3 regions of the Cryobacterium sp. N21 genome follow, and region 2 is predicted to be linked to each of the others. Evidence: riboswitches for the same ligand, from Rfam matches in the RefSeq annotation. Region 2 holds a riboswitch; each other region holds the start of a gene.
The links. Region 2 has a riboswitch for thiamine pyrophosphate ahead of thiD (bifunctional hydroxymethylpyrimidine kinase/phosphomethylpyrimidine kinase). Riboswitches for the same ligand answer to the same signal wherever they lie in the genome.
Positions count from the first base shown of each region.

Region 1 (10,216 bases), on a different contig from region 2:
GACGGCGGCAAGGATAGCGCGGTTGTTGTCGAAGATGACCGGGTTGTTGGCGGCAACGGCCTTGACCCACTCGTCGGCGGCCTCTTCACCGTTCAGCACCCGGTAGGCGGTGACGAAGGCCTGGAAGCTCGCGTTGGTCGGCGCGATACCGAACTTTCCGGACCAGGCCGGGTCGGTGAACGCGTCAACGGATGTTGGCACGTCGGTTGCGGCGAGCGCTTCACTGTCGTAGGTGATCACGCGGGCACGGCCGGTGACGCCGACCCAGGTGTCGTCGGTCGAGGTGAAGCCGGCCGGAACGGCATCGGTCGTTGTTGCGGGCAGCGTCGCGAAGAGGTCGGCATTGGCGAGGGCGCCGAGCGCTCCGGCGTCCTGGGCGAGAAAGACCTGGGCGGGGGTGGCGTCGCCCTCTTCGAGCAGGAGTGCGCCGAGCTCGGCGGTGTTGCCGTAACGCACCTCGACGCTGATGCCGCTCTGCTCCTCGAACTGGTCGATGAGCGGCTGGATGAGCGCTTCGTCCCGACCCGAGTACAGGGTGAAGGCGCCGTCTGCGGTGCTTGCCGTCGACTCGGCGGCCTGCGTGCACCCGGCGAGGGCAAGAACGGTGGCGCCGGCAACGAGCGCGGCGACAGAGAGGGGGATGCGCATAGGACTCCAAGGACGGGGTTTTTGAACGACTAAGGTAAGGCTACGCTAAGTCGCTGTGGGGAGCGAATCGGCGGGGTCTTCCGGCGTCATGCGGTCGGGTGCGGGGAGGTCTCGAGGCGGAGCGGTCAGGGATGTCCTGAGACAGAAGCGTTAGCCAGGTCCTGGGCGAGAACCGCCAGGAGTGCACTCGATATGCCGTCTCACGCGAGCCTGATGGGGCAAGCTCTGGCACCTCACCCACGAGCCCAGCCCCCGCGCCAGGGGGCACCAGCCGGGCTCTCGCGCGCCGAGTGCCATTTCTCGTTCTGCGCGCGCTATTCGTTGTAGCGTTAAGACTTCCACCCACCCGCTGTCGAGGCGTCCGCCCGCCGCTTGAGAACCCGTGTGCCCGATGACCTCCTCTGAATTTCCCGTGACCACCACGCGCCCCGCTCTGATCGGCTGGCGCAACGCCGTCTTTGCCGCGTTCTTCGTGGCCGGGCTCGGCCTGGCCAGCTGGATGTCGCGGGTTCCCGCCGTGCGCGACGGCCTCGGGCTCGACACCATTCAGGTCGGCATCCTCATTTTCGGGCTCTCGGCGGGCTCAGTCATCGGGCTACTCATCGCTGCCGGGATGCTCGCTCGCCTCGGCGCCCGCCGGGCCATGCTGGTCAGCGTCTCCCTGTCGGCCACCGGGCTCGTGCTCATGGGCGTCGGCGTCAGCCTCGTACCCTCCGCCCCATTCGTGTTCGCGGCCCTCGCCGTGTTCGGCATCGGCGTGGGATCCCTCGACGTCATGATGAACGTCGAGGGCGCAGCGGCCGAGCGCGCCATCGGCCGCACGCTCATGCCGCTCATGCACGCCTGCTTCAGCCTCGGAACGGTGACCGGCGCGCTGGGCGGCGCCGCCGCATCCGCTCTGGATATCTCGGTGTTCTGGCACCTGCTGGTCATGGCCGTGCTGGTTCTCGGCACGATCGTCGTGGCCGTGCGGTTTCTTCCGGTGAGCGTCGAAAGCACCGAAAAAGCGGATGCCCCGCCACGCGCCTGGCGCGAGCGCCTACGGGACAGCCTCGCCGTCTGGCGCGACCGCAAACTGCTGCTGATCGGGGTTATCGTGCTCGGCATGACCTTCGCCGAGGGCTCGGCGAACGACTGGCTCGCCCTCGCCTCGGTCGATGGACACGGCTTCAGCAACACCGACGGGGCGATTGTCTTCGGCGTATTCGTGGCCGCGATGACCGTGGGTCGCGTCATCGGCGGGCCCGTGCTCGACCGGTTCGGCCGTGTTGTCGTGCTGCGCGCCTGCGCGGGAATCGGCATTACGGGGCTCGTGCTGTTCATCCTCGCGCCGAACACCCCGCTCGTGTTCGTCGGCACCGTGCTCTGGGGCCTCGGCGCCTCGCTCGGGTTTCCGGTGGGCATGTCCGCGGCCGCAGACGACACCAAAAACGCCGCGGCTCGGGTGAGCGCGGTGGCCATCATCGGCTACTTCGCGTTCCTGGTCGGGCCTCCCGTGCTCGGCCTGCTCGGCGAGTCCTGGGGCATCCTCAATGCCCTCTACCTGATCTTGGTACTGATGGTGCTGGCGGGGCTGGCGGCCCCGGCCGCCCGGCCGAAGGCATCCGCCCGAGATTGACCGCTCGTCCCCCAAGAAGCCGACTGGCAGCGGCGCGTGCGGGTTGCCAAGCTGGACCGATGGCCCGAAACCCTCACAGTCGAACCCTGATTCTGATCAGCGCCCTTGCGGCAACGCTGCTCCTGACGGCGTGCGCGGCGGAGGCCACCCCCGAACTCGCTCCGACCGAAATCGCCCCGACCCACTCGCCCGCCCCCACGCCGGATCCCATCGTCGACATCGGGGCGATGGAGGGTGCCATGGGCACGGTCGAGACGGATGCCGATGGCGTGCTGCGCTACACCGCGGTCGAGGGCGATGTGGGTGGTCTGGTCTGCGAGCGCTTCGGCCGGGCTTACTGGCAGCTGGAATCGAACCTCACCAGTGGCGGATTTAGCTGCAACTCCGTCATCTACGTCGGCGAGATCCTGACGCCGACCAACGACAAGAACCCGTAAACTCGACCGGTGCGCCTTGTAATTGCGAAATGCTCCGTTGACTATGCCGGGCGTCTCAGCGCCCACCTACCGCTGGCCACCCGCCTGCTCATGATCAAGTCGGACGGCAGTGTGCTCGTGCACTCCGACGGCGGCTCCTACAAGCCGCTCAACTGGATGAGCCCGCCTTGCTCGGTCACCATTTCCGAGCCCGACGACGACCAAGCGGATGCCGGAATCACCGCCCTCTGGACGGTCACCCACGCCAAAACCGCCGACCAGCTCATCGTCAGCGTCTACGAGGTGCAGCATGACAGCGCCCACGACCTCGGCATCGACCCCGGCCTGATCAAGGACGGCGCCGAGTCGCACCTGCAGAAGCTGCTGGCCGAGCACATCCATCTGCTCGGCGCGGGTTTCACCTTCGTGCGCCGCGAGTACATGACGGCGATCGGGCCGGTCGATATCCTCGCGCAAGACGCCGCCGGAAGTTCCGTCGCGGTAGAACTGAAGCGCAACGGCGATATCGACGGGGTCGAGCAGCTTACCCGTTACCTCGAGCTGATGAACCGCGACCCGCACCTGGCGCCTGTGACCGGGGTGTTCGCCGCGCAAACAATCAAGCCGCAGGCCCGCAAGCTGGCCGAGGATCGCGGCATCCGCTGCCTTCTGCTGGATTACGACGCCATGCGCGGCCTCGACGACACGGCCTCGAAGCTCTTCTAGAGCAGCGGCCGCCCGCGCGCCGCGATATACAGCGCGAACCATTCGTCGCGGGTCATCGCCGCAGCCTGCGCGGCGGCATCACCGCAGGCGCGAATGCGCGCCGGGTCGCTCGATCCGAGCACCGGGTCGATGTGCGCCGGGTGCCGCACTTCGTCTGGATCTCTATCCGCTCGCGCAGTCCCGGCGAGCGTTTCAGTACCTCGCCGAACGCCGTCTCAGCTTTGCCATGGCGGTAGATGTCGGCGTGGTCGAACACGGTCACGCCGATCGACAGCGCAGCCTCGACCGCGTTTAACCGTGGAAAGGCTGAGCAGAATGGGCAAATGGGGTACATTGCCTCCAGAACACCTAGGCTATGCCGAATGAACGCAACATTGACGCGCACCTGGAGCGCCATTCTCTTCGACCTCGACGGAACCATCACCGATTCCGCCCCGGCGATCACCAGCTCGCTGGCTCGCACTTTCACGCTGCTCGGGCGTCCGGTTCCGTCCGCTGCCGAACTGCTCGCCTACGTCGGACCGCCCATGTTCGACGCCTTCCAGGAATATGCGGGAATGACCGCAGACGAAGCCGTGGAGGCCATCGCGGTCTATCGGGCTGAGTATCACGGCGCTGCTGCCCTCGACACGGCTGTCTTTCCCGGCATCGCCGGTCTACTCGAGCGCATTCACGCGACGGGTATCCCGCTCGCCCTCGCCACCAGCAAGCCCGAGCTGAGTGCCATCGCCATTCTCACGCACTTCGACCTGGCGAAGTATTTCACGGCCACGGTCGGTGCCTCCGCCGATGATACCCGCAGCAAGAAAGCCGACATCGTCGCCGAGGCTCTCGCCCAGCTGGCCGCGACCGGCGTCGACACCAGCGGCGCCGTCATGGTCGGCGACCGCAGCTACGACGCCATCGGCGCCCAGGCCAACGGCATTCCGGCCATTCTGGTGGAATGGGGCTACGGCTCTCCGGCTGAGGCCGAGGCTGCTACGGCGGTCGTGCACTCGACCGACCAGCTCGGCCGGTTGCTGCTCGGCTGACGCCCTAGCGGCTAGGAGTCGAAGCCGAGGCCCAGCGCGTCGAGGGTTTTCAGCAAGGCATTGCGCTTGCCGCGGTTGTGGTCGGCCCGGTTGAGCGCCCAGCGCGTGGCCTGAATCCCAGCGGATGCGATCGGCTCCGGCGGAAACGGCAGCGGACGACCGCGCACCATGGCCAGTTCAGTGCGCTCGGTGGCGCGGCCAGCCAGCTGGTCGAGCATGACCTGAGCGGCGAAGTGCGTGGCGCCGACCCCGAGGCCGGTGAATCCAGCCGCGTAGCTGATGCGCCCGCCGCGCGCCTGGCCGAAGAACGCGCAGAACTGCGTGGAGGTGTCGATGGCGCCGGCCCACTTATGGCTGAAACGCACCCCGGCCAGCTGCGGAAACGTCGTGAAGAAGTGGCTCGCGAGCTTGGCGAAGGTCTCGGGGCGGTTCTCATACCCGCTACGCACCTTACGCCCGTAGTGATAGACGGCGTCGTAGCCCCCGAACAGAATGCGGTTGTCGGCGCTCAGCCGGTAGTAGTGAAACTGGTTAGCCAGGTCGCTGAGCCCCTGCCGGTGCTGCCAGCCGATCGCGGCGAGTTGGTCGGCATTCAGTGGTTCGGTCATGAGCACGTAGTCGTAGACCGGCACGGTTGCGAGTTTGTTGCGCTTGAGTAGCGACGGAAAGACGTTTGTGGCCAGAGCCGTCTTCTGGGCAGTCACGGAGCCGCCCGCCGTCACAACCCGGGTGCCCTGCGCCGCGGTCAGTCCGGTCGTGTCGAGGTTCTGCACGAGCGAGTTCTCGAAGATTTCGACCCCGCTGGAGGTGGCCACGCGAGCCAGCTCGGCGGCGAGCTTGCCCGGATGCACGAGGGCATTGCTGCGCTTGTGCCAGACCCCGGCCAGGTAGGTCGGAGACGCGACCTCGGCCTGCACGGCCGCCTGGTCGAGAAACACGGTGTTCTCGTCGGTCGTCTCCTCACGCAGCCACTCGATCTGGTGGTCCTCGATGGCGAGGTCGATGGCGCCGGTGCGCTCGAAATCGCAGTCCAGGCCGAGTGCGGCCACGGCTCGCTCGATTTCGTCGAGGTTCTCATTACCGAGCTCGGTCAGCCGGTCGATCTCCTGCGGCCAGCGCGTGCGCCCGTTCTCTTCGCCGTGGGTGAGGCTCGCCTCGCAGAAACCGCCGTTGCGACCGGATGCCGCCCAGCCGACCGTGCGCGCCTCCAGCAGCACCACGCGCGCCGCCGGATTCTGTTGCTTGGCCAGCACCGCGCTCCACAAGCCGAGGTAGCCGCCGCCGACGATCGCCAGGTCGCAGTTGAGGTTGCCGGAGAGCCGAGGGTAGTTCGCACGCGGCGCGAGGTCGTCGAGCCAGAAGGAGCCCTGCCGGGTGCCGACGAGTGAGGCTGCGACAACGGATGCCGCGGGCCGGGCTCGGTCGAAAATTGTGCTGGTCATGCGGGATGCGCGTCCTCTCGCGGCGACGGTGCCGCCACCTGGTCTGGGCGCCACCAGCCTAGCGGCGCCCACCGCACGGCGGCGCGTGGCGCGGGCATCCGCTTGATGCGACCGGGACGTTAACGCGAAAGTGCCGCCCCGCGCGAAGCGGAACGGCACCGAGAAGACGCGAATCTAGATGATCGCGGCGCGCAGGGCGGCAGCGGCGGCAGCCGGGTCATCGGCGCCGTAGATGGCTCCGCCGGCAACGGCAACGGATGCGCCGGCGCGCTGCACCGAGGCGATGGTCGCCAGGCTCACGCCACCGGCCAGCGAGAACGGAACCTTGGCGGTTTCGCCCTGGTTGAGCAGCTTCGCGAGCGAGAATCCGGGCTCGGCCTGCTCGTCGAGTCCGGCGTGCATTTCGACGAACTGGGCACCGAGCGCGGTGACCTCGCGGGCGCGGGTGACCTTGTCGGCAACGCCGATCAGGTCGACGACGATGCCCTTACCGTGCTTGGTCGCGGCGGCGGCGGCTCCGATGATGGTGCTGTCTCCGGCCGTGCCGAGCACCGTCACGAGGTCAGCGCCGGCGGCGAAGGCGATGTCGGCTTCGAGCTCGCCGGCATCCATCGTCTTGAGGTCGGCGAAGACGATCTTGTCGGGGTGCGCGGCCTTGATCGCGGTGACGGCGCGCAGGCCCTCAGCCTTGATCAGCGGGGTGCCGAGCTCGATGATGTCGACGTGCGGGGCGACCTGCGCGGCGAGCGCCAGCGCGGCGTCGGTGGTCAGTACGTCCATTGCTACCTGAAGCTTCATGGGGTTCTACTTTCTGTTGGGGTAAGCGGTCTGTGGTTTTCGGGACGGGGCCTGGGCCCTATCCGGTTTGTTACTCGAGGTTGGCGTGACGCGGCCAGAGCTCGGCGGCCGTCGCACCGCTTCGCTGCCAGAGCGTGTGGAATAGGGCGTCGCCCACCAGCAGCACGGACTGTTCGAACAGCCCGCCCGAGTACTGCGCCGACACCTGCCCGGCGTGGTCCTGCTTGGCGGCCGCGGGGATGACCACGGTCACCGCGGCGAGGTGCCCGAGCGGCGACTCCGGCGCCGTCGTCAGCGCGAGAATGTTCGCACCCACACCGTGAGCCGTCTCGGCGGCGCGCACGATGGCGCCCGTCGTTCCGGATCCACTCGCCACCAGCAGCAGGTCGCCCTGCGCAATCGCCGGGCTGGTTACCTCGCCGACCACGTGCACGTCAAGGCCCAGGTGCATGAGCCGCATCGCGGTCATCTTCAACGCCAGCCCGGAACGGCCGGCTCCCAGCACGAACACCCGCGGTGCCACAGCGAGCAGGCTCGCCGCGTCATCCAGCACCACAGAAGCGGATGCCGCCCGCAGCGCGTCCACGACGCGGCCATTCTCGGCGAAAATGAGACCGAGGGCATCCGCTGTGGTGGGGGTGGTTGTCGTTTCGGTCATAGGTCAATACTCCACTCCTTCGAGCGGGCGTGCGGCCCGCCAAACGAATGGTTTTACTACCCAAACGAATTGCTCCGGGCAGGCTCCACGGACGGTTCGGATAGGCTATTCGCATGACCTTCCTCGCCGATTCACCCGTGCAGACCGCGCGCAGCATGGCCGCCGAACGCTCCAAGCTCATCGCCGACCTCACCGACACGCACGCGACCACGCTGGAATCCCTGCTCGCCGTGCTGCGCTCGAGCAGCACGAGTGACACCGCTGCCCGCCAGAAGGCCACCGAACTCGCCGCCGCGGCGATGGTCGCCCTGCGCGCGGTGAGCGACCTCGACCGGAGCCTCACCGAAGAACCTGTTGCCCGCGCCTTCGAACGTCTCAAAAATGACCTGCGCCCGCTGGTGCGCTTCGGCGACCTCGACGTGCAGTTCATCGAGCCGCCGGTCAACGGCCGCGCACTGCCCGGCGAAGTCGCCCACGAGGCCAGGGCCATCGTGCGCGGCGCCGTGCTCGCCCTGGTCGAGCAGACCGGGGTCGCGCGGGTGCGCGTTCAGTGGGACTGCGACGGCAGCAACCTGCTGATTCGCATTCGCGACGACGGGCCGGGCGACCTCGACGCCGAGGTTCCGAGCGTTCGCCAGCTGGCCGCCCGCGTCGTGGCGCTCAGCGGAACGCTGGGTGTCGAGGCGACCGCCGGCTGGGGGTCGGAGATGGCGGTGTCGCTACCGCTCGACGCGCCCACGGCATCCGTTTCGGCGGCGGCAGCCTGGGGCCTCAGCCCGCGCGAGCGCGGCGTGCTCGAGCTTGTGGCGTCGGGCGCGCGCAACAAGGCGATTGCCGAGGCGCTGACCATCAGCGAGAACACCGTGAAGTTTCACGTGGCCAACCTGCTGCGCAAGGTCGGCGCCTCGACCCGCGCCGAACTCGCCTCCCTCGCCCGCTGAACGGATGCCCGGCGCGCCGCCAGCACGCCGGCCGCCGCGAGCATGGACAGGACTCACGCTAGGGTGAAGGAGTCAGAAGACACACAACCCACGGGAGCGCGCACCAGCGAGCTGAGAGGACGGCCAGGGCCGTCGACCGTTGAACCTGTCCGGGTAATGCCGGCGTAGGAAGTTCGAGAACATGCGCACAATTGACGAAATCTCCATGTCTGAAACCGTCACCACCGGCCCGATCCAGGGCAGCAGCAAACGCTACGAACCGGTGCCGGCCTGGCCAGGGCTCGAAATTCCGGTTCGCCGGGTGAACCTCAGCAACGGCGAACACTTCGACCTGTACGACACGTCCGGCCTATACACCGATGACACGGCCACGATCGACCTCGAGAAGGGGCTGCCGAAGACCCGGGCCGGGTGGGAACATCCGCTGCCCATCGACGGCGCTGCGACCCAGCTGGTCTGGGCCCGGGCCGGCATCGTCACCCCGGAGATGGCCTACATCGCCGCCCGCGAGGGCGTCTCTGTCGAGCTCGTGCGCGACGAGGTGGCCCGCGGCCGCGCTGTCATTCCGGCCAACCGCATGCACCCCGAGAGCGAGCCGATGATCATCGGCAAGGCCTTCACCGTGAAGATCAACGCGAACATCGGCAACTCCGCCGTGACCTCGTCGATCGCCGAAGAGGTCGAAAAAATGGTCTGGGCCGCCCGCTGGGGCGCCGACACCCTGATGGACCTCTCCACCGGCAAGGACATCCACCTCACCCGCGAGTGGATCATGCGCAACTCGCCCATTCCGGTAGGCACCGTTCCGCTCTACCAGGCCGTCGAAAAGGTCAACGGCGACCCGGCCCTGCTCACCTGGGAGATCTACCGCGACACCATTATCGAGCAGTGCGAGCAGGGCGTGGACTATATGACCGTGCACGCCGGAGTGCTGCTGCGCTACGTGCCGCTCACCGCCAACCGGGTGACCGGAATCGTCTCCCGCGGCGGCTCGATCATGGCCGCCTGGTGCCTCGCCCACCATCAGGAGAGCTTTCTCTACACCCACTTCGTGGAGCTGTGCGAGATTCTGCGCCGCTACGACGTGACCTTCTCGCTCGGCGATGGCCTGCGCCCCGGATCAATCGCCGACGCCAACGACGAGGCCCAGTTCGCCGAGCTTCGCACCCTGGGCGAACTCACCAAGGTCGCGAAATCTTATGGCGTGCAGGTGATGATCGAGGGTCCGGGCCACGTTCCGATGCACAAGATCGTCGAAAATGTGCGCCTCGAAGAGGAACTCTGTGAGGAGGCCCCCTTCTACACGCTCGGCCCGCTCGCCACCGACATCGCCCCGGCCTACGACCACATCACGAGCGCGATCGGCGCGGCCATCATCGCCCAGGCCGGCACCGCCATGCTCTGTTACGTCACCCCCAAGGAACACCTCGGCCTGCCCAACCGCGACGACGTGAAGACCGCAGTGATCACCTACAAGATCGCCGCACACTCCGCCGACCTGGCCAAGCAGCATCCGCGCGCGCAGGAACGCGACGACGCCCTCAGCCGGGCCCGCTTCGAGTTTCGTTGGACCGACCAGTTCGCGCTCTCGCTCGACCCCGACACCGCGCAAAGCTTTCACGACGAGACGCTGCCCGCCGGCCCGGCCAAAGCCGCCCATTTCTGCAGCATGTGCGGTCCCAAGTTCTGTTCCATGCGCATTTCAGCAGATGTTCGGGTGTATGCCGCAGAGAACGGCCTCACCAGCCTCGAGGCGATCGAGGCCGGGATGGCGGAGAAATCGGCTGAGTTCACCAGGATGGGTAGCTCGGTCTACCTACCGTTGCGCGTACTCGGAGCCGACGAGCACTGATCGCGGAAGCAGATGGCGCGGCCAGCGGCACGCGCCGGCGCGCTGGCCGAATTGTGCGTGCGGGCCAGCGCGATCGGCCGGCACGC
Region 1 is NZ_PJJQ01000027.1:51,997-62,212, reverse strand. It holds gene CXY77_RS03965 (extracellular solute-binding protein) at 1-648, opposite strand, end outside; gene CXY77_RS03960 (MFS transporter) at 1,061-2,266, shown strand; gene CXY77_RS03955 (hypothetical protein) at 2,326-2,703, shown strand; gene nucS (endonuclease NucS) at 2,713-3,408, shown strand; gene CXY77_RS20530 (hypothetical protein) at 3,405-3,557, opposite strand; partial or broken gene CXY77_RS20525 (aldo/keto reductase) at 3,545-3,697, opposite strand; gene CXY77_RS03940 (HAD hydrolase-like protein) at 3,771-4,439, shown strand; gene CXY77_RS03935 (FAD-binding oxidoreductase) at 4,451-5,881, opposite strand; gene hxlA (3-hexulose-6-phosphate synthase) at 6,056-6,679, opposite strand; gene hxlB (6-phospho-3-hexuloisomerase) at 6,750-7,337, opposite strand; gene CXY77_RS03920 (LuxR C-terminal-related transcriptional regulator) at 7,451-8,278, shown strand; TPP riboswitch at 8,358-8,466, shown strand; gene thiC (phosphomethylpyrimidine synthase ThiC) at 8,460-10,130, shown strand.
Region 1: linked by a shared signal. The riboswitch ahead of thiC (phosphomethylpyrimidine synthase ThiC) and the one ahead of thiD (bifunctional hydroxymethylpyrimidine kinase/phosphomethylpyrimidine kinase) in region 2 are both predicted to bind thiamine pyrophosphate.

Region 2 (10,216 bases):
GGGAAGCTGAACGGATGCCGCGCCGGTGTTGGCTACGACCGTCACGTCGCCGTTGCGGTACGCCGCGACCTCCGGCCCGAAGCCGTCGATCCACTCCACGGTGCCGGAGGCGAGGGAGTGCTCCCGGCGCAGGGTCAGCGCGTGCTTGTACAGCTCGAGTGTAGATCCGGCGACGCCATCTTGCTGGTCGCGAGCCAGGCCAGCCCACTCGGCTGGCTGCGGCAGCCAGCTCTTCGCGCCGGTGCTGAAGCCGAACGATTCGCTGGCGGCTTCCCACGGAATCGGCACGCGGCATCCGTCTCGTCCGTAACGCTCGCCGTTGGTGCGAAACCAGGTGGGGTCTTCGCGGGCGTGGTCGGGCAGGTCGACGGCCTCGGGCAGGCCGAGTTCCTCGCCCTGATACAGGTAGCTCGAGCCCGGCAGCGACAGCATTAAAGCGGATGCCGCCCGCGCGCGTCGAAGCCCCAGCGCCGTGTCGGGCAGGCCCACCGTTTTCGGGCCGATGCCATGCCCCTGCAGGTTCTCGCCGGTGAGGGCGAGCCGGGAGGCGTGGCGCACGACGTCGTGGTTGGAGAGCACCCAGGTGCTCGGAGCTCCCACGTTACCGAAGGCTTCAAGTGACTCGTCGATGACGCTCTTGAGCTGCGCGGCGTTCCACGGGGTTTCAAGATAGGCGAAGTTGAAGGCCTGGTGCATCTCGTCTGGCCGAACCCACTTGGCCATCTGGCTGAGCGGGTCTACCCAGGCTTCGGCCGCGAGAACCCGGTCGCCCGGGTAGGCAGCGAGCACTTTGTGCCAGTCACGATAGATCTCGTGCACGCCATCCTGCGCCCAGTACGGCGCGGTCAGCGGCGTCTCGGCGGTGATGCCGGGTTCCAAAGCGGATGCCGGCGCCCCGCCCATGCTGCCGCCCTCGGCGGGAGGCGTGTAATCGGGGAGGCCGGGAGCCTTGATCATGCCGTGCGCAACATCCACTCGAAAGCCGTCGACGCCGCGGTCGAGCCAGAAGCGCAGCACGGCGCGGAACTGTTCGCGCACCCACTCGCTGTCCCAGTCGAAGTCGGGCTGGCTGCTGTCGAACAAGTGCAGGTACCACTGGCCGGGGGTGCCATCTGAATCGGTCGTTCGGGTCCAGGCCAGGCCGCCGAAGACGGACTCCCAGTTGTTCGGGGGTAGCTCCCCGTTCTCGCCCTTTCCGTCGCGGAAGGTGTAGCGGGCGCGTTCGTCGCTGCCGGGGCCAGCGGCGAGGGCGGCCTGAAACCAACCGTGAGCGTTGGATGAGTGGTTGGGCACGATGTCGACGATGACGCGGATGCCGAGATCGTGCGCGGTGCGTTGCAGTACCTCGAAGTCGTCGAGGGTGCCGAACAGAGGGTCGACGTCGCAATAGTCAGAGACGTCGTAGCCGGCGTCGCGTTGCGGAGAGGTATAGAAAGGAGAAAGCCAGATGGCATCGATGCCGAGGTCTTTCAGTTGCGGCAGTCGTGCGCTAATGCCGGCGAGGTCACCCATTCCGTCACCGTTCGCGTCGGCGAACGATCGCGGGTAGATCTGATAGATAACGGCTGTGCGCCACCATTCGGTGCCATGGGTCAGTTCGGTGCCAGTCATCCTAAAATGCTACGGCATCGCTGCTGGACGCCTGTAGCGTGGTGGAAGTGGTCTGGACCTCGCCGTCGGGGTGATAAAGTTTCTAGGTTGCCAAAAACGCGGCAGTGCTACTGTCTTTTGGTTGCTCTGCCCCCTTAGCTCATTGGTAGAGCACTTCCTTGGTAAGGAAGAGGTAGTGGGTCCGATTCCCACAGGGGGCTCAGGCTTGGAAGCGAACAGCCGACAAGTCGCGGCGGGGTAGCTCAGTTGGTTAGAGCACACGGCTCATAATCGTGGTGTCGCGGGTTCAATTCCCGCTCCCGCTACACGGTATTCACTAAATTCGCCCCGGACTTCTGCGGAAGTCCGGGGCGAATTTCGTTATCTTCCACCGATTGCCCCCGCCGACCCGGGGGAATGACCTGAACGCTGGATTCGGCCACGCGGATGCCGCCAGCGACGCACTCGAGCGGATGCCGCATGCTGGCCGCGCTAGGGTTCACGAATGGGGAATCGTCTGTCGTCGCTGGGTGCGGCATCCGTTCGGGCGTCGAGAGCGTGACGTCACTCGACCTGGCTGTCGATTCTGTGGACAAAATAATCGAGGGCCCCCACGGCTCGATACCGGTGCGCTGGTACTCGCCGCCCGTCGGCACTGCATCAGTCGAATCTGCAACGATCGTGTGGATTCACGGTGGAGGATTTTTCAAGGGCAGCCTCGACCAGCCGGAGTCGGATGACGTTGCGCGAACACTGGCCGCAGCGGGATTCACCGTCGTCACCGTTGCCTACCGGCTCGCGAGGATCTCGACGTGGCGTCGGTCTGCGAGCGGGCTTGTGTGGGCCCCGGGCCTCCACTATCCCGTGCCGGTCGACGATGTCGTGGCCGCGGTGCGGGAGGTGCAGCGCGATTCACCCAACGGAGTCATTCTGGGCGGTGCCAGCGCCGGTGCCTGTCTGTCGGCTGCTGCAGTGCTCCGGCTGGCGGACGGCGGTGCTGATGCTCTCGTCGGCGCGTTCTTCGCGTACGGCTTCTTTCACGCGGCGCTGCCGAAAAGATCGCGCCAATTGCGCGGCCGCCTCCGCGGTCGGCGTCGCTTCGGGCACGCGCCGATGCTGCTGAACCTGATGAATCTCCACTACGCCGGCACGAGAACCGCGCTGGCACAACCACACGCATTTGCCGGCGGCCATCCGCTCCAGGGTTTTCCGCCGACGCTCATGGTCGACGCCGATCGCGACTCCATGCGTTCCTCCGGTGATCAGTTCGCCCAGGAGCTGTCAGCGGCCGGGGTGGCGCTGGATTACAACGTGCTGCCCGGCACCTTTCACGCGTTTCTCAACCGTCCGTATGAGTTGAGTTTTAGCGACGGTATGCGCCTGATCATCGACTGGGCTGTGCAGGCGGGGTTGAGTCGTCGGGCAGGTTGAGTTGGGCGGTGAGCGCCTGGCGGAGCTTGTCCGCCCGCGTGGGTGGAACGTAGTTGCAGGCGTCTCCCGGGCAGAGTTCTGGCTTCTTCGTCGCGAAGATTCGGTAGAGGGAGCAGCCGACACAGATTCCGAAGGCTGTCTCGAGAAATAGGATGCTGAGGCAAATGCCGCAGAGCATGAGCGTAACGGTGCCGCTGACGCCGAAAAAGCCCATCACCATGCAGGAGGTGAAGGCCATGCCTAGCCCGAGCTGCCAGGCGAGTTTCTTCTGGTCGGCACCGACCCATTCCGGGCGCTGTCGGCGCACCACCAGCCCGCCCAGGAGCAGACTCGGTGTGTAACGTGCGCTGACGAATAGCCGCAGCATCATGTCCACCAGGAAGAGAAACGCGAACGCCCGCAGCGGTGCAAAGTTGCCGGTCAGGGCGTCCCGAAACGTCCTCCTGGGGAAGCTGCGCGGGCGGCTCGACGGCCGCACCCCGGGGCGTTTGGTCCTGTGATGATCGAAGCTCGACGACTGCACAAACTCGCGGACCGAATTCTGCGCGAGTGAATCGTTCGTCGATCGGGCAATGATTGTCAGCGCACGCAAGAGCGATGCCGCTCACAGGACTGACTCTTCGCGCGCTCGGCGCTGCGGCGCCCCTGGCGCGAAATCGCCGGTTCGCCGGCTCCAGGCTCGGGAATTGTTCGTGCCCCCGGAGTTAATGGACGCGTACATCGACACGAGCGTGCGAGTCTCTAGAGCGACACTGCTGGCTGCTGTCGGAGACAATATGCGATGACCGGCGAGCATAATGTCGGCATGACCAAACACTGGACCCCGCTCGCTTTCGTCTACCTGGCGCTGAGCCTCGCCGGGCTCGCCGGAACCTGGAGCTACAACGTGATCGCGATAATTCAGCTGCGCGACTTCGTCGGCGACTGGGTGAACAGTGGGCCGGCGGTGTCGTCACTCACGGTCGACCTGCTCATCGCCGCGGTGGCTGGCAGCATCCTGATCATCGTTGAGGCGCGACGCCTCGGCATGAAGCGGGGCTGGCTCTACGTCGTTCTCTCGGGTCTAACGGCCTTCGCCTTCACCTTTCCGCTGTTCCTCGCGATGCGCGAGCGCACCCTGGCGGCGGCGCGTACGCCAGCGGCGCGACCGCCCTTGACCTGACCGCTCAAGCCCTGGCCGGTACAGCGCGCAGCCCGATTCTTGCTTAACGACACGGCAAGTGATTGACTTACCGACATGGAATCTGAAAGTGCAACCACGGCGGTGGCGGCGTCGGCGCGCGCCGCGCTCGCCGGCATCGCGACGGACCGGCGGCGGCTCGGACGATGGCTCAAATCGCAGACCTGGTGGACCGCTCCGGCGCAGGCCCTTGCCATCGCAGCCCTGATCGCGTCGCCGGCTGCGGGTGTCGCCTTCGGAATGATGATGGTGTCGGCCGGTGCTTGCCTCACACTTTTCGGCATTGATCATCTCGTGCGTAAGCAGATGCGCCTGGTGAAGATTCCCGGCCCGGCCGGCCCACTGAGCCTGATGATTCTCATTGTGCTGAGCGTCGTCATGCTCGGAGCATTCGTGCTCTCGATCGTGTTCGAGGTCACTGACCAGCGCGCCTGGATTGTCCTGACCACTGCGGTCGTCTTCGTCGTAGCCCTCGTCAGCTCAGCACTCTATGACCTCGCGAACGCCCGGGAACTGCTCCGTGGCTGCTGACCCCCGATTCGACGACGCAATCCACGCGCCAACCCGTCTGCGGTTGTGCGCGCTTCTTCGGGCGACCGGCGCCGCGGAATTCACCACCATCGCCGCCACATTGGAACTGACCGAGGCGACGCTCTCGAAGACCATCCGCAACCTGATCGAGCTCGACTACGTAGTGACCGTGAAACAAGCCTCGCCAGCACGAGCGGATGCCCGCCGCACCACCAGCGTGGCCCTCACCCGGCGCGGCAGCGCGGCCATCGACGGCCATCTGGCGGCGCTCCGCGAGCTGTCGGCCGAAGCCCCGACTAGCATGACATTATTATGACTAACCGCCGTGGTATCACCATGGTGATATGGAACTCGGACAGTACGTCAACGACCTGCAGCACCAGCTAGCGGATGCCGCCGACAACGGCAGCGCAGACACGCGCGCTGCGACCGAGCGACTTGCTGCCGGGCTCGATGCGGCAACGCGGCTCGTGCTGCTCGACGTGCTGTCGGCGGCGGCCGCCGAGATCACCCGTGACCTCGCCCCCGGACCGGTCGACCTGCGGCTGCGCGGGCGCGAGATCGAATTCGTGGTGACCCAGTCGAGTATCGAGGTAGACGGCGACGAGCGACCCGCGGCATCCGTCGATCTTGACGACACGAGCACCTCGCGCACGACGCTGCGCCTGCCCGACGCCCTCAAAGCGCGGGTGGACGACGCGGCCGCCGCCGACGGACTGTCGGTCAACACTTGGCTGGTGCGTGCGGTCGCCGCCGCCGTGCAACCCCGGCAACGCCGCTCCGCGCAGCGCACGCTGCGCGCCGGCGACAATTTCGCGAGCTGGGCGCGCTAAGGCGCCCACCCGCAGCAACAGCCGGCCCCGCGAACCCGCAGGGCCACACCGACACGCCTCCAGAAAGGCAGCTTCAGCATGCCCACCTACGACACACCGACCCCGATCGACCTGGCCATCAACCTGCCCGTCGGCGCTATCGAGATCTTCGCGAGCGACCACGGTCAGATCCGGGTCGGAACGGTCTCCGGCCACGCCGTACTCAAGGCGTCCCACGGCAGCGTGCAGATCGACGAGGTCGGCGGTGACCTCGACGCGAAACTGTCCTACGGCGATCTGGAAATCACGCGAGCGCAGGCATCCGTTTCGGCCAAAACCGCGTACGGAAGCATCCAGCTCCGCGAGGTTTCACGCGGTTCCGTGCAGGTCGAGAGCGGATTCGGCCAGGTCACCATCGGCGTCAAGCCGGGCGTGCCGGCCTGGCTCGAACTGTCGTCCAAAGACGGTCACGTGCGCAATGAGCTCGACGACGTCGACCTCGCAGTGAGCGCGGGCACCGTGACCGCCCTGCTCGGCCCGAACGGCGCCGGCAAGACGACGGCCGTGCACATCCTCAGCACGCTGCTGCGGCCAGACGGTGGCATGGCGTTCGTGAACGGATGCGACGTTGTGCGCGACCAGGACGGCGTGCGCGCCGTGATTGGCCGCACCGGCCAGTTTTCGGCGGTCGACAAGCTCCTGAACGGCGAGGAAAACCTCTTGTTGATGGCGCGCCTTCGCCACCTCGGAGCGAAGCAGTCGAAGACCCGAGTGGCCGAACTGCTCGAGCAATTCGACCTCGTCGACGCCGCCCGCAAGCCGCACCCTCGTTCTGGTCGTCGGCGTGGCCATCGGCTTTCGCCCCACCGCGACACCGCTCGAGTGGATGGCCGTCGCCGGCGTGATCGCGCTCGTCGCCTACTCGATCAGCTGGCTGGGCGTGGCCATGGGCATCCAGGCGAAGAGCGTCGAGACGGCGAGCAATATGCCCCTCGTTCTCACCGTGCTGCCGCTCTTCGGCAGCGGCTTCGTGCCGACCGACTCGATGCCGGTGTGGCTGCAGTGGTTCGCGCAGTACCAGCCCTTCACTCCGTTCATCGAGACAATTCGCGGGCTGCTGCTCGGCACCCCACTCGGCTGGAACCCCGTGTTCGCCATCGGGTGGTGCGTCGTGATCGTGGCCGCCAGTTACGGCTGGTCACGGGCGCTCTACGAGCGCAAATCGGTGCACTAGATCCGTGTTACCAGGGCAGGCGGTTGCGGCCGCCCGCCCCCTTGTGTACTGACGGCCGGCGCGCGTATAGGCTGGAGTCTTGACACGGGGTGCCGCACATACTGTGCGTGCTGAGATCAATACCCGTTGAACCTGTCTAGTTAGTACTAGCGAAGGAATGTCACGGATGATCGATCGTACCCGGCTTGCCCTGCGGCAGATTCCCCGAGTCCTCAGTATCGCGGGTACCGATCCGACCGGCGGTGCCGGCATCCAGGCCGACCTCAAGAGCATCGCGGCCAACGGCGGCTACGGAATGGCTGTGGTGAGTGCGCTGGTGGCGCAGAATACGCGCGGCGTGCGTTCGGTTCACATCCCGCCGATCGATTTTCTGCGCGAGCAATTGAACGCCGTGAGTGACGATGTAACCATCGACGCCGTGAAGATCGGCATGCTTGCGCAGCTCGATGTGATCACCGAGGTGCGCGACTGGCTCTTCCGGTGCCGTCCGCCGCTGGTCGTACTCGACCCGGTGATGGTGGCAACGAGCGGCGACCGCCTGCTCGACCCGGCAGCCGAGCAGGCGCTGCGCGACCTGATTTGCCACGTTGACCTGGTCACGCCCAACGTTCCCGAGCTGGCCGTTCTGCTCGCTGAGCCGCCGGCCGCCAACTGGGCGGAGGCCCTCGCGCAGGGCAAACGATTGTCGGACAGCACGGGTGCTACCGTACTGGTCAAGGGCGGCCATCTCAACGAAACGAGCTGCCCAGATGCCCTAGTCAACACCCACGGGCTGCTTGCCCAGTGCGTGGTCGAGGTCGCCCTGCCGCGCATCCGCACCACAAACACCCACGGCACCGGATGCTCACTCTCCTCGGCGATGGCCACGGTGCAGGCCAGAACCGGTAACTGGGCGAAGTCCCTGGCCGAAGTGAAAGACTGGCTCCACGACGCCCTGGCCCACGCCGACGAGCTCGAGGTCGGGCAGGGAAACGGGCCGATCCACCACTTTCATCGACTTTTCGACCGTGCGAATTCTGCCCTGATTGCGGGCATGAGATGAACGGGGCGACGACGTGGGCGCGACTAGCCGAGCGGCGGGAGGCTGGCGAGAAGCCGCTCGGCGGCATCCGTCGGGTCATCGGCGGCGGTGATCGCGCGCACCACGACCACCCGGGTGGCGCCGGCTTCGACCACCTGGTCGATGGTACCGAGGTCGATCCCGCCGATCGCAAACCACGGGCGAAGGCTGCCAGCGGATGCGCTCTGCTCGGCCGCATAGCGCAGCAGACCGGTTCCGACCGCTGCCCGACCGGGTTTGGTGGGCGTGGCCCAGACCGGGCCGACGCAAAAATAATCCAGACTGTCAGCGACGAGAGCGGCATCCACTTGTCCGGTGGTATGGGTCGACAAGCCGATGCGGGCCGCGTCGCCGAGCAGCGTACGGGCGGCGGGCAGCGGCAGGTCCGTCTGGCCGACATGAAAAACCGGCGCTCCAGCGAGAACGGCGATATCCGCGCGGTCGTTGACCGCCCAGAGCCGGGCGTGTCGGTCGGCGACCGAACGCAGAATCTCAAGATAGTCGAGCTCCTCGGCGGCATCGATGGTCTTGTCCCGCAGTTGGATGATGTCGACCCCGCCGGCGAACGCGGCCGTCACGAAGTCGGCGAAATCGCCGCGCTCCGTACGGGCATCGGTGCAGAGATACAGCCGGGCGGTGATCGGGTCCATGCGACCAACCCTAAAGGGCTTCAGCCCGGCCTCGGTGCAGACCATGAGTGAGCGGCGCGCACAGCGTACGGTCGACGTAGCCGTCATCGGCGGCGGCGTGATCGGGCTCGGCATCGCCTGGGCTGTAGCGCAGTCCGGCCGCACGGTGGCCGTCATTGACCCGGATCCGGCCGGTGGTGCCACTTTTGCTGCGGCCGGAATGCTCGCCGCGGTCAGCGAACTGCACTACCAGGAGGAGGCGTTGCTCGAGCTCATGCTTGCCTCCTCGAACCTGTATCCCGGCTTCATCGACTCGCTCGCGCCCGACAGCTACCTGACCGGTTACCAGCGTACGAGAACCCTGAATGTGGGCGCAGACGCGGCCGACCGGCAGGCGCTCGCCGACCTGCGCGGCGTGCAGGTAGTCAACGGACTGGGCGTCGAGGCCATCACCGTTCGCGCAGCGCGGGTGCTCGAACCGTTGCTCAGCCCCCAGATTTCTGGCGCCTTTGTGGTGGAGCAAGACCATCAGGTCGACCCGCGCCGGCTCACCGAGTGCATCCAGTTGGAGCTCGCGCGCCACGGCCAGGACGCCGTCATACGCGTGCAGGCCAGCGGGTTGCTGCACGAGAATTCAGCGGATGCCTCCTCCCGCGTCACCGGCGTCGCCCTTTTCGACGGCTCAACGGTCACAGCCACTGAGGTGGTCGTGGCCAACGGGCTCGGAGCCGCAGCACTGGGCGGGCTGCCCGAACACCTCAACCTGCCGCTTCGCCCGGTCTACGGGGACATCCTTCGGCTGCGGGTGCCCGAGCACCTGCAACCCCTGCTCACCTGCACCGTTCGCGGACTGGTGCACGGTGTGCCGGTGTATCTGGTTCCGCGCACCGACGGAACGCTCGTGATCGGAGCCACCCAGCGCGAAGACGGCTCGGGCGTGGTGTCAGCCGGCGGCGTCTATCAGCTGCTGCGAGACGCCCAGGTGCTGCTGCCCGCGGTCAGTGAACTCGAACTGATCGAAACGACCGCCCGCGCCAGGCCCGGAACCCCCGACAACGCGCCGCTCCTCGGTCGCGTCGGGGGCGCTGACGGTGACATTTCCGGCCTCATTGTCGCCACCGGATTCTTCCGCCACGGCGTACTGCTCACCCCGGTCGCCGCCGAGCGCTGTCTCCAGCTCATCGAGGGAATTGCCGACGATCGGTGGCGGGCCTTTCGACCGGACCGATTTTCGAGCCGCGCTCCCGCATCCGTTTCACTGAAAGGAGGCCACTCGTGACCGTAACCATCGCCGTGAACGGCCAGCGACGATCTGTTCAACCGGGCAGCACCGTGACCGACCTCGTGGCCGAGATCACCGGCCGGGCCATCGCGACCGACGGCCATGCAGTCGACGGAAGCCGCGTCGGGGTGGCCGTGGCCCGCAACGCCGCGGTCGTTTCGCGCAGCCTCTGGTGGTCGACCGCGGTGACAGCGGGCGATGAGATCGAAATCGTGACCGCGGTGCAGGGAGGATGACCGTGCCGACGACCCCGGACAGCCTCGTCATTGACGGCGTTGAGCTGACCTCACGCCTGATCATGGGCACCGGGGGAGCCCCGAGCGTCGATGGTCTCGGGGCTGCACTGCGTTCCTCCGGAACCGAACTGACCACCGTCGCGATGCGGCGCCACAGTGTGGCCGCCACCGGTTCGCTGTTCGAGCTGCTGATGGAGAATTCCATCCGCGTGCTGCCCAACACGGCCGGCT
Region 2 is NZ_PJJQ01000029.1:135,141-145,356, forward strand. It holds gene CXY77_RS05700 (glycoside hydrolase family 13 protein) at 1-1,611, opposite strand, end outside; tRNA gene CXY77_RS05705 (tRNA-Thr) at 1,740-1,811, shown strand; tRNA gene CXY77_RS05710 (tRNA-Met) at 1,843-1,916, shown strand; gene CXY77_RS05715 (alpha/beta hydrolase) at 2,071-3,021, shown strand; gene CXY77_RS05720 (DUF4395 domain-containing protein) at 2,975-3,613, opposite strand; gene CXY77_RS05725 (DUF2834 domain-containing protein) at 3,827-4,183, shown strand; gene CXY77_RS05730 (hypothetical protein) at 4,259-4,732, shown strand; gene CXY77_RS05735 (transcriptional regulator) at 4,722-5,048, shown strand; gene CXY77_RS05740 (histidine kinase) at 5,077-5,565, shown strand; partial or broken gene CXY77_RS20585 (ATP-binding cassette domain-containing protein) at 5,644-6,306, shown strand; gene CXY77_RS05750 (ABC transporter permease) at 6,389-6,778, shown strand; TPP riboswitch at 6,854-6,953, shown strand; gene thiD (bifunctional hydroxymethylpyrimidine kinase/phosphomethylpyrimidine kinase) at 6,945-7,820, shown strand; gene thiE (thiamine phosphate synthase) at 7,844-8,488, opposite strand; gene thiO (glycine oxidase ThiO) at 8,532-9,746, shown strand; gene thiS (sulfur carrier protein ThiS) at 9,743-9,985, shown strand; gene CXY77_RS05775 (thiazole synthase) at 9,982-10,216, shown strand, end outside.

Region 3 (10,216 bases), on a different contig from region 2:
GTTCGACATTTCGATGTGGGCTCCCATGACTCGACTCACTGGGTGGCGCTTTGAGAAGGCAAGGAGCCGGCCGACGCTGTCCTGGAATGCGGCGATGTCGTGCACGTAGAGCCGGCCGGGGTAGACCGTGTCACCCGTGAAGAGGAGCTCGGTGGTGGGGTCCCAGATCGCGATCGACGAGGCTTCGTGACCGGGGATGGCAAGGACCGCCAGCCGCCTCTCGCCGAGTTCGAAATGCGCCTCCCCAGCGGGCCAGCCGACGAGTCCGAAGAACTCGGCGACGTCGCTCGGCGCGTGCCCAACTAGGACGGTACGTGGTCGATCTGCGAACTGCCCATCGGCGGCGATGTGGTCGCCATGGGAGTGACTGTGTGCAACCACTAGTTCGTAGTCATCGTGTGGATGCTGGGCAAGCCATTCATTGCACAGCCGGTCGACCAGCTCTCGGAGGGGGAACGACGCAGGGTCGGACGTCGCTCCTGTGTCGAGCAGTAGCGCGCGGGCCTCGCCGAACATCAGATAGAGGAAGGGGGCTTCGTAGTTGATGGCCATGCTCTGCCTGAGGACGATGGTGTTCGCGTCAATCCAGTGGGTCTGGATGAGCGGGTCCGTGGAGCGCCGGAACGGCGGCGCCCCGTGGTTCCACCTGACGTCGAGATCCATCGGATTCGCTGGCACGGGTCAGAATGGCTGGTCTGTTGCGCACGATAGCTCCTGCGGCAGCCGCGACAGCAACGTGATCAGCTCATGTGTGACATCGAAAGGGTAAGCAATGCCGACCAGCGGATCAAAAACCCGTTGTAGATCCGGACCCAAACCGCATCGACGTCCGCTCCGGCCACGCGGTGTGTACATAGCCATGACAGGATCCGAATCTCGTCTGTGCCCACGTAAACGCCAAACCATACGCTTCGAAGGAGGAAGAACAGCGCCGGCGCAATGTACAACCAGGTGTCGAGCAATACCAAGGTACCGCACCCGCGCACGGTGAGTATTCCGACCACCCATCCACCCCAGGGAACACACGCGACCGCCCGGGCTACGGATCCGGACCCTTCGATCCGACTCCAACGGCGCCGACTAAAGCAGCGCGCTGGGAGTGTCGTGCGAACGATCGTTACCGAACATCACACGCTACAGACCTTGGCGTCGGACGAATTCACAAGCCACCTCGGCCGCACAACTTGAAATGTGCCGAGGTATCGGTTGGAGGAATCAGTTGCGGCTTGCGCGGCGGCGGGCGCGTCGCGTCGCGGCTCCGCTGCGCCCGTAGACGAGGTACATCGCCAGGCCCATGATGATCATCAGGAGCACGGTGTACACGAAAGTGATCGACATCGAATCCAGGTTGTTTTCGCCCTCGGTGCTGGCCTTGATGGCGATTCCCAATGGTTGGTATAGCGGGTGGTATAAGAACACGGCGGCATCGTAGTCGTCGAGCAGGCTGTTGAAGTTGAGCGCCGTGATCGCGGCTGCGGTCGGGATTACGAGGGGAAAGAGTACCTTGCGCAGGGTGAACATTGATCCCGCTCCGAGAATGCGCGCGGCGTCTTCCAGCGACTCTGGCACCGACGCGAATGCCGCTTTCAGCAGCCGTAGGGTGAAGGGGATCTTCACAATGATGTAGGCCAGCAGGAGGAGGCTGGTGGTGCCGGTGAGCACCTGGCCGCCGACGAGCGCTTGGGGCCGGTCAAACGTCATGACCAGCGCGAGCGCGATCAGGATCGTGGGCAAGATCCACGGGATATGGAGGAGGTATTCGAGCAACCCGGTGACTGGGTTGCGATATTTCTGTAACACCCTTGCGACGAACAACATGCCCAGTACCACGATCGCCGAAGCCAGTGCGCTGTAGACGACGCTCACTATGAATGGGCGCAGTACCGACGGGGTGCCGAAAACGGTTGCGTAATTGTCGAAGGTCAATGCATCCCAGGTGATCATCCCGCGCAGGATGGCGGTCGAGTCGAGAAATGAGAACAGCACGATGAGCAGTACCGGCGTCGCGTAGACCACGAACAAGGCATAGGCAAGCACGTGCACGACGCCGTTGGTGACCCGATTGGGAATCTTCTGCTTTTGGAGCGGCGTGGCCACCTTGGCGACAGAAAAATACACCCCGGACTTCTCGGCCCGGTTCATCATGGCCAGCAGCACGATCGTGGCCAGGCCCAGGATGATGGCGAGCAGTGCGGCCAGATCCTGTGAGCTGCTGCTCTTCGAGAACGTCAGAATCATCGGGGCAACCGTCTGAAAGTCGGTACCGCCCAGCACGATCGGAGCGGTCAGCGCACCAAGTCCAGTGAGGAACGTGAGCACCGTCACGGCGAAGATCATCGGGCGCAGGGCGGGCAGCACGATCCGCCACAGAATGCGCAGGGTTCCCGCCCCCATATTCCGGGCCGCCTCGATCGTCTGGTAATCGATCTTGGCGAGTGACGAACCAAGAAAAAGCATGTGGTTGGTGGTCGTGGCGAGAGTCATCACGACCACGACGGCGAAATATCCGGAAAACCAGTCACGGTCGATGTCGGGAAACCAGTTGCCCACCGCGTTCGTGACGAAGCCGTAACGACCGTAGATGAAGTTGTACCCGGCGGCGAGCACGATGCCGCCGTAAATGAGGGTTGTCGCGTAGCCGAGCCACAGTATCCGGGCACCCCGAATGGCGAAATAATCGGTGACGAGCACGATGAAAATACCCACCACGTTCACCGTCACGGCGAGCGTGCCGGCCAGCAGAAAGCTGTGCCACAGGCTGTTCATGGCCCGCTCTGAGCTGACCAGTTTCTCGAACGCGCGAAAGCTGAGCTGGCCGTCGGGGAAGAACGTGCCGATCAGGAGGGTGGCGTTGGGAAAGATCAGGAACGTGGCGATGAACCACACCGTCACCAAGGCCACGATCAGCACGAGGGGCGACCGCAGCATGGAACGCCAAGAGGAGGTGCGCATGCTAATACTGCAGGATCGACGCGGGGTCAATGTGTAGCTCGGCTCGCGAACCGGGCGCAAGCGGCGCCGCGCCGCCCTCGGGTACGAGCGCGCGAATCATGCTGCCGGAACAGTCGATCGTGTAGGTGCTGTGCGCGCCGTGGTATGCGCGTTCAGCGACGATTCCCTCAAGACGGATGCTGCCGGCCACGATTGCAGGAAGCTGCAGCGACACCTTCTCGAGCCTCAGGTATGACGCCTTGTTTGGGTGCAGAGCGGTGCCGCCACCACGCTGCAGCCGCTGCACCAACTCGCCCGACAACTTATTCATGGCACCCACGAACGTGCACACAAACTCTGTGCTCGAGCGGTTGTAGATCTCCTCCGGAGTTCCCACCTGTTCCACCACGCCATGATTGAACACGGCGATGCGATCGCTCATCGTCAGGGCTTCCTCCTGGTCGTGGGTCACGTAGACCGTCGTGATGCCGAGCTCGCGCTGCAGGTTTTTGAGCTGTTCGCGCAGCTGCACCCGCAACTTGGCATCGAGGTTGGAGAGGGGTTCGTCGAGCAGCAGGATGCGCGGCCTGAGCACGAGCGCGCGCGCGATGGCCACGCGCTGCTGCTGGCCGCCGGAGAGTTCGGAGACGTTCTTGCTGAGCTGCTCCGATGTGAGCTCCACCTGCCCGGCTATTTCCGCGACGAGGGCACCCGTCTGCATCTTCTTTGTCTTGCGCACCTTCAGGCCGAAGGCGATGTTTTCCCACACGCTCATACTCGGGAACAGGGCGTAGTTCTGAAACACCATTCCCACGCTGCGCTTCTCGCTCGGAAGCTTCGTCGCGGCCTGGCCATCGATATAGATCTCGCCTTTCGTCGGTTCGATGAAGCCGGCGAGTGTGCGCAGCGCGGTGGTTTTCCCGCATCCGGACGGCCCGAGCAGGGTGAAGAACTCACCCTGCTTCACCTCCAAATTGAGATCGGGAATGGCGGTGTGTTCGCCGAAACGCACTTCGATGTGGTCAAATCTAATCATATGAACTCCCACCGGGTGCGGCTGTTGACGAAGCCGCACCCGGCGACTTGTGGCGGGTGATGGAGGTCGGCGCTCGTCGGCGCGGATGACCGTTAGGGCAGGTACTCGAGCTCGGTCTTCTCGACCCATTCGCCGATGTGCTCCCGGGTCAGTGCCCAGTCAATGTCTTGCTTGGGCAGTGATTCGATCAGCTCGACGACCGCGGGGAGCGCCTGAGCGCGGGCCTCGGTGTTCACGGGGTAAGCGGCGAATTTGGCCGCAAACTGGCCCTGCACGTCGGAGCTACCGAACCAGTCAATGAACTCTTCGGCCTGCTCCTGGCGCGGAGTGCCGTTAATTACGGCGATCTGCTCTGTGACGTACGGAACACCGTCTTCGGGGCTGATGACTCCGGTGACCGTGCCGTACTCGGTATCACGACTCGTGATACCGCTGCTCGGAATCACGCCGAAATCGACCTCACCGCGGATCAACCGGGCATACAGGTCGGTGCCCTCGACGGCAGGGGAACCGTGCCCGAAGTATGCCTGCACCTGGTCCCAGCCATCGTCGGATATACCCAGGTCGCCGTCCTCGTCCGCGTAGGGAGCGAGAAGGCCCGCGAGCACCAGCTGTGGTGTCGCCTGGCCGAGGGCAGTGTTCACTTCGTAGTTGCCGGTGTACTGGTCGCCGTCCCAGAGGTCGGCGATCTCGGTGGGGGCATCGGCTGCGCTGACCGTGTTGGTGTCGTAGGCCATAACGATGGCCTGTTCAACCAACGGCCAGAATACGCCGTCCTCCGCGTCGCCGGCGGTGCTGTCGACTTCGCCGGACCAGGCCGGTGTGTACGCGGAGACAGCCTCCTCGGCCTTGAGCGTTTCGAAGAACATGTTGTTCAACCCGAAGACCACGTCACCCACGGGATTATTCTTCTCGGCCACGATCCGGTTGGCGAGGTCGGCGCCGCCGAGGCCTACGATCTCGATGTCCAGGCCGGCAGCGGCGGCCTGCTCCGTGATCCATTCGCCACGCCCATCAGAGTTGGAGTTCGTGTACACGATGAGCGTTCCAGTGGCTTCGCCGGAAGCGGCAGTATCGGTCGCGGCACTGCACGAGGTCAAGACCACGATGCTCAACAGGGCGAGCGCGAAGGAGCTCGCGGTGATGGTGCGCTTATTCAATTGGTTGTCCTTTTCTGAGCCCGGTACAACCAAAAAAGTCGCCCACGAGCCAAACCTGTGATTTCGACATTGACATCACCACGCTACGGCGGGGACTTACTCGACCCTATCGTTATGACACAAATTTGGCCTATTGTTCACTGGATGTGCACACACCGCAGCACGGTATGCAGCTATCGCCGTGCACCGCGCCGCAAGGCGGGCTGAACGCGCCGCCCAAGCAGCCCTGAATGGCTTTCCCGCTCGCGATGACTCCCGGCACCGTCCCTACGTGCGTGCCACGACCGACGACGTCTGGATCAACCTCGACCCGGTTGTCTCGATCGAGGAAACGCCTTCGCTGACGCTGTGCGAGAGGGAATCGCGCCGGAAGAGAACTATCCCTGTGTGGAGCTCACCACCTCGAACGGGAGCACACACCTAATCTCGCTCGGCGTGTACCCGAACCAGGCCGGCGGCTCTGCAAGGGGTTCAGATGCCAGCTTTGAGAAGTGAGGTTGCGCAGGCGGCATGTTTGTCGTATTGAAACCGGTCAGAATCGTGGGCAAACTGTTCGCGCTTCCTGTTCACAATCGCACCTGCCGGCCATGAGGTTTCTGCCCATTGTGGGTATGGTTTCATCATGGACCGCATCAGAACTGTCAGCGCATTCGTCGGGCGTTGGTTCGCCGTTATTGTTTTGGCTGCGGGAGCGTTGGCGCTTGCTGTCCCCGACGCATTTTCCGGCCTGACCGTGGCGATCCCATGGCTACTTGCCGTGATCATGCTGGGAATGGGTATGACGCTGCGCCCGGTTGACTTCGCGATTATTGCCAGGCGGCCGTGGGCGCTTCTGCTGGGCGTTGCGGCCCAGTTCTTCGTGATGCCGTTGCTCGGCTTCGGGATTGCCGTCGCGCTGGGGCTTTCGCCCATGCTGACGGCTGGCATGATTTTGGTCGGTTCTGTGCCCGGAGGTACAGCGTCCAACGTGATGGTCTACCTCTCTAAGGGCGATACCGCGTTGTCTGTGGCGATGACGTCCGTTTCGACTTTGCTGGCCCCCGTGCTGACGCCGCTGCTCGTGCTGGTACTCGTGGGAGAGTCCCTGCCCGTCAATGCTGGCGCTTTGTTCGTGTCGATTGTGCAGATCGTGCTGGTTCCGGTAGTGCTCGGGCTCGTGCTGCGCATGATCGTGCCGCGCCTGGTAGAGCGTTTTCTCGATGTTTTGCCGCTGCTGTCGGTAGCCGGCATCACCGTCGTGGTTGCGGCCGTCATCGCCGCCAGTGCCTCCACGCTGTTGTCGATTGGCGTGCTCGTGGTCGTCGCCGTGATCCTGCACAACTCCCTCGGACTGACGCTTGGGTACTACATTGGGCGTCTGTTCGGGCTTCCGGTCGCCAGTCGCCGAGCTCTCAGCTTCGAGGTGGGCATGCAGAACTCCGGCCTGGCTGCCGCCCTAGCCGTGGCGCATTTCAACCCGGTAGCCGCGCTGCCAGCGGCAATTTTCTCGGTCTGGCATAACGTATCGGGTTCGGTGCTCGCCAGCTACTGGGCGCGCAAGGATCTACCGTCCGATGAGATTTCCGAATCCTTGCCGGTTACCGCCCGCGCGTCAGGATCCACGGTCAACCTCGCAGACTTCCGGCCGTCGCCGCCCCGGTCTCAGCATTAGCAAGTCGGTCACTCCCCCGGGGCTTTAGTACCTGCCGGACGAGGACCTACGCCGCGAACGGGGCCGGGCAGCTCCCAATTGCTCGATGGGCGACTGCGGCCGCCGCCAGGCGGCGCCGTGGTGGCCGCAACCCATAAGGAACGCATTGAAGTGGAGCTGGTGTGGGGCTGACCTGGCCGGCGCTGCCCTAGTTCATTACCAGGCCGCCGTCGACGACCAGGTTCTGCCCGGTGACCGACCGCGCCCAGGGGGAGGCATAAAAGAGTACCGCATCCGCAAATTCGGCCGGGGTTGTCACTCTGCGTAGCGGGGTGGAGGCGGCGATGAAGTCGAACACGTCCTCGGGGGTAGCCGCGCTGGCATCCGTGGTGCGCAGCAGCCCGCCGGAGACCATGTTTACGGCGATGTTGTGCGGGCCGAGGTCTGAGGCGAGGGTGCGGGTCAGGGAGAGCAGGGCGGCCTTGGCGGCCGTGTCGTCGTGGTAGGGCACCACCGGGTTCTGAAACAGGTTGGTACCGATGTTGATGATGCGGCCAAACCCGACCTCGCGCATGCCTGCCAGCGCCTGCTGGGTTGTGTTCAGGGCACCGCGGACGCTGCCCGAGAATTGCGCCTGGAATTCGTCCCAGCTGATGTCGGCAGCGCCGGAGCGGGCGTCGCCGTTGAAGCTGAAATCGACCAACGCGTTATTGACCACCGTTGTCACGCTGGAGCCGAAATGTGCCTGCGCCTGCGTGAGCATTGCCGCGACCTGGGCCGGGTCGGTGACGTCGGCCTGTACGGCGAGAGCGTGTTCAGGCCCATAGCCGGAAGCCAAGGTTTCCGCCGCTGCGGCGCTGTTGCGATAGTTGATGACCACCCGGGCGCCCAGAGCCGCGAAAGCGTGCACGATGCTTTTACCCAGGCCGCGTGCGCCGCCAGTGACCAGGACAATCTGTTTTGCTATTTGCATAATTTTCTTCACCTTGGGTAAGGCGAAAGGACGAGATCCGGCACCAAAGCAGTGCACGTAATTCTCCGTGACATCCCTTCGCTAGTTCGAACTAGATCAGGTTCAACGGGTGTCATCTCAGCCGACCGTCATGCAGTCGGCACCCCGTGTCGCTGAAAACGAGTATACGCAACCGCCTGGTACCGGAAAATTCGCGTCCTGAACTCATAACCAACCGGGCTGGTCGACTGTGTCGTCGCGGAGCTCAGCATCAACTCCGCGTTTGACGGTCTGGCCCGGCAGCGTACCCTGTACGCCACCGACGTCTTGTGCGGTGACCCCGATCGTGGTGGCAGGATCGCCTGGAACGGCACCGGTGAGGTCGCCTGCAATCTGATTCTGCGACCGCCCGAACCGATCGACGTATCGGCTACCTGTGCCGGCTCTGGCGGGTCCTGACAGTGAACGACGCTTTCTAGTCAGCGCTGATCTGGTGGCGGAAGCGATCGCGACGGCTGTGGAGGTTCCAGAGGTGCTCAGCGAGCGCTGACGGGTCCTTCTCGGGATCGCCGGCGATGATGCGGCCGCCGATGATGAGCTGGGAGACCTGGATTCCTTCTTCTCCGAGGGCCTCGTTGAGCAGCTGTGCGTAGGCGGCCTGTCCAGCGAATGCGATTGACGTGCCGGTGACATTGCGGCCCGGGGTCACGGCGGATCCGCCGTTGACGAAGAGGATGGTGCCGCGGTTAGCGCCGAGGAAACGCATGCCGGGGAGGACCTGGTGCACGGCGGCGACGGGTCCGTAGATGGAGAACTCGATCGGGCCCACGAGGTCGGCAAGAGTGGTCTCCAGAACCAGGCGCATGAAGTCCTTCTGCGGCAACGGGCTGTATTGCAGTACCTCGATCGGGCCGAGCGTCTCTGCGACCTGTTCGAGAGTGCGGGTGATGGAGGCCGGATCGCGCACGTCGGCGACGAAGCCGTGAGCTGAGATGCCCTCGGCCAGCAGTTCGGCGGCGAGGGCATCTACGCGTCCCTGGTGGCGGGCGATGAGCGCGACGGTGAAGCCTTCGACCCCGAATCGCCGCGCGACGGCGGCCCCGAGTCCTGAGCCAGCTCCGATGATTGCGATAGTAGTCATAGCTAGTACAAGGGCCATGCTGTCCGAGAATTTCCGATACCCGCGATGTGAGCTCCCGTGAGTGACGAGCCGTGGATTGGTAAGTCGCTCCGCTGCGTCCGGGCTTGGCCTGGCTGGTGGGTACCGGGCCGGGAACGGGGCAGTTGGTGGTCAGCACCCAGCATTGACCGGATGCCGTGGACGCGACATCGAAGAGCGCTTGGTGGGTGAGGCCCAGTTTTTCACCGAGCACGAATGCTTCGCTGACGGCGATCATTGAGATTCCGAGGATCATGTTGTTGCAGATCTTTGCGGCTTGTCCGGCGCTCGGGTCGCCGTAGTGCACGATGCGCGCCCCCATCGTGGCAAGAATTGGTTCGGCGATCGCGAAGTCCGCCGCCGACGCCAGGCCGCGCGTCGAAGCAGTCCTCTCGCCGCTTGCAGCTCGGTCTCCATGTCGGCGAGGGTGAACAGCAGGGACTGTTGTTCGACGAGGAGCTAACCTTCATCGGGCACATAAAGACAGGATCGACAATCAGGTCCATGTAGTGCCAGAACTCGCGATGGTCGGCGTAAAACGATGTCGGGTGGGTAGACCGCGCTTACTGGTGCAGAGGAAGCCTGAACCCGAAAAATTATGTGCTAGGTGATTCTCGCTGTGGCGGCCGACGCTCGCGACAACAAGTTATGGCCATCGTTGCGGTTCAGGCTCAAGCAAACGCCCATCATGTACCCACCTGAATCGACCCGGAGCGATTTCTCGTTCAACCGGATGCTGTGTGAGCCTCTCCCCACCGTCTGACGCCGATGGGACGATTCCACGCAGCGTTCCCGACCGCTCTCGCGGGCCCGGATCAGCCCGGGAACGCTGCGTCGTAGACCGCGCGAAGCTCGGCACTGTCGGCCCCGGTCACGCCGCATCCCGTGATCGTTCCATCGATTGCGCCGACGAGGTAGCTCTGGCCGACCTCGAAGGGCACGCCTGAGAAGTCGGAGGTCATCGTGTCGATCTGCGCCGCCTCCACGCGGTCGGCGACCTCGCCGACAAAGCGCTCCGTGACCTCCAGCACAACGGTGTTGCCCTGGATCTGCAGCACCGTCGCGGCGAACGCCTGCTCCTGCGCCGCGACGGTCGCCGGCTCGAGCACGAGGCAGCTGCCACTCGCGAGGCCTCCGCCCATGGAAGGCTGCAGCGACTCGACAGTGGGTTCCGGACCATCGAGAACGAGGGGCGCGACGATTGCAGCGGCGATGGCGAGGCCCGCGGCGACGCCGGCCATCGGCATCCACCGCCGGAACGCGCGTCGCGGCGTCTCGGGCGTGGCGGTCGTGGTGGGTGAGGATTGGTCGGTCATGATCTGCTCCATTCTGTGGTCGAGCCACGTCG
Region 3 is NZ_PJJQ01000036.1:20,630-30,845, reverse strand. It holds gene CXY77_RS16775 (MBL fold metallo-hydrolase) at 1-663, opposite strand, end outside; gene CXY77_RS16765 (iron ABC transporter permease) at 1,216-2,952, opposite strand; gene CXY77_RS16760 (ABC transporter ATP-binding protein) at 2,954-3,967, opposite strand; gene CXY77_RS16755 (extracellular solute-binding protein) at 4,060-5,076, opposite strand; gene CXY77_RS16750 (bile acid:sodium symporter family protein) at 5,750-6,778, shown strand; gene CXY77_RS16745 (3-oxoacyl-ACP reductase) at 6,966-7,730, opposite strand; TPP riboswitch at 7,787-7,887, opposite strand; gene CXY77_RS16740 (SDR family NAD(P)-dependent oxidoreductase) at 8,185-8,850, opposite strand; partial or broken gene CXY77_RS16735 (NAD-binding protein) at 8,936-9,223, opposite strand; partial or broken gene CXY77_RS21140 (hypothetical protein) at 9,217-9,285, opposite strand; gene CXY77_RS16730 (hypothetical protein) at 9,684-10,216, opposite strand, start outside.
Region 3: linked by a shared signal. The riboswitch ahead of CXY77_RS16745 (3-oxoacyl-ACP reductase) and the one ahead of thiD (bifunctional hydroxymethylpyrimidine kinase/phosphomethylpyrimidine kinase) in region 2 are both predicted to bind thiamine pyrophosphate.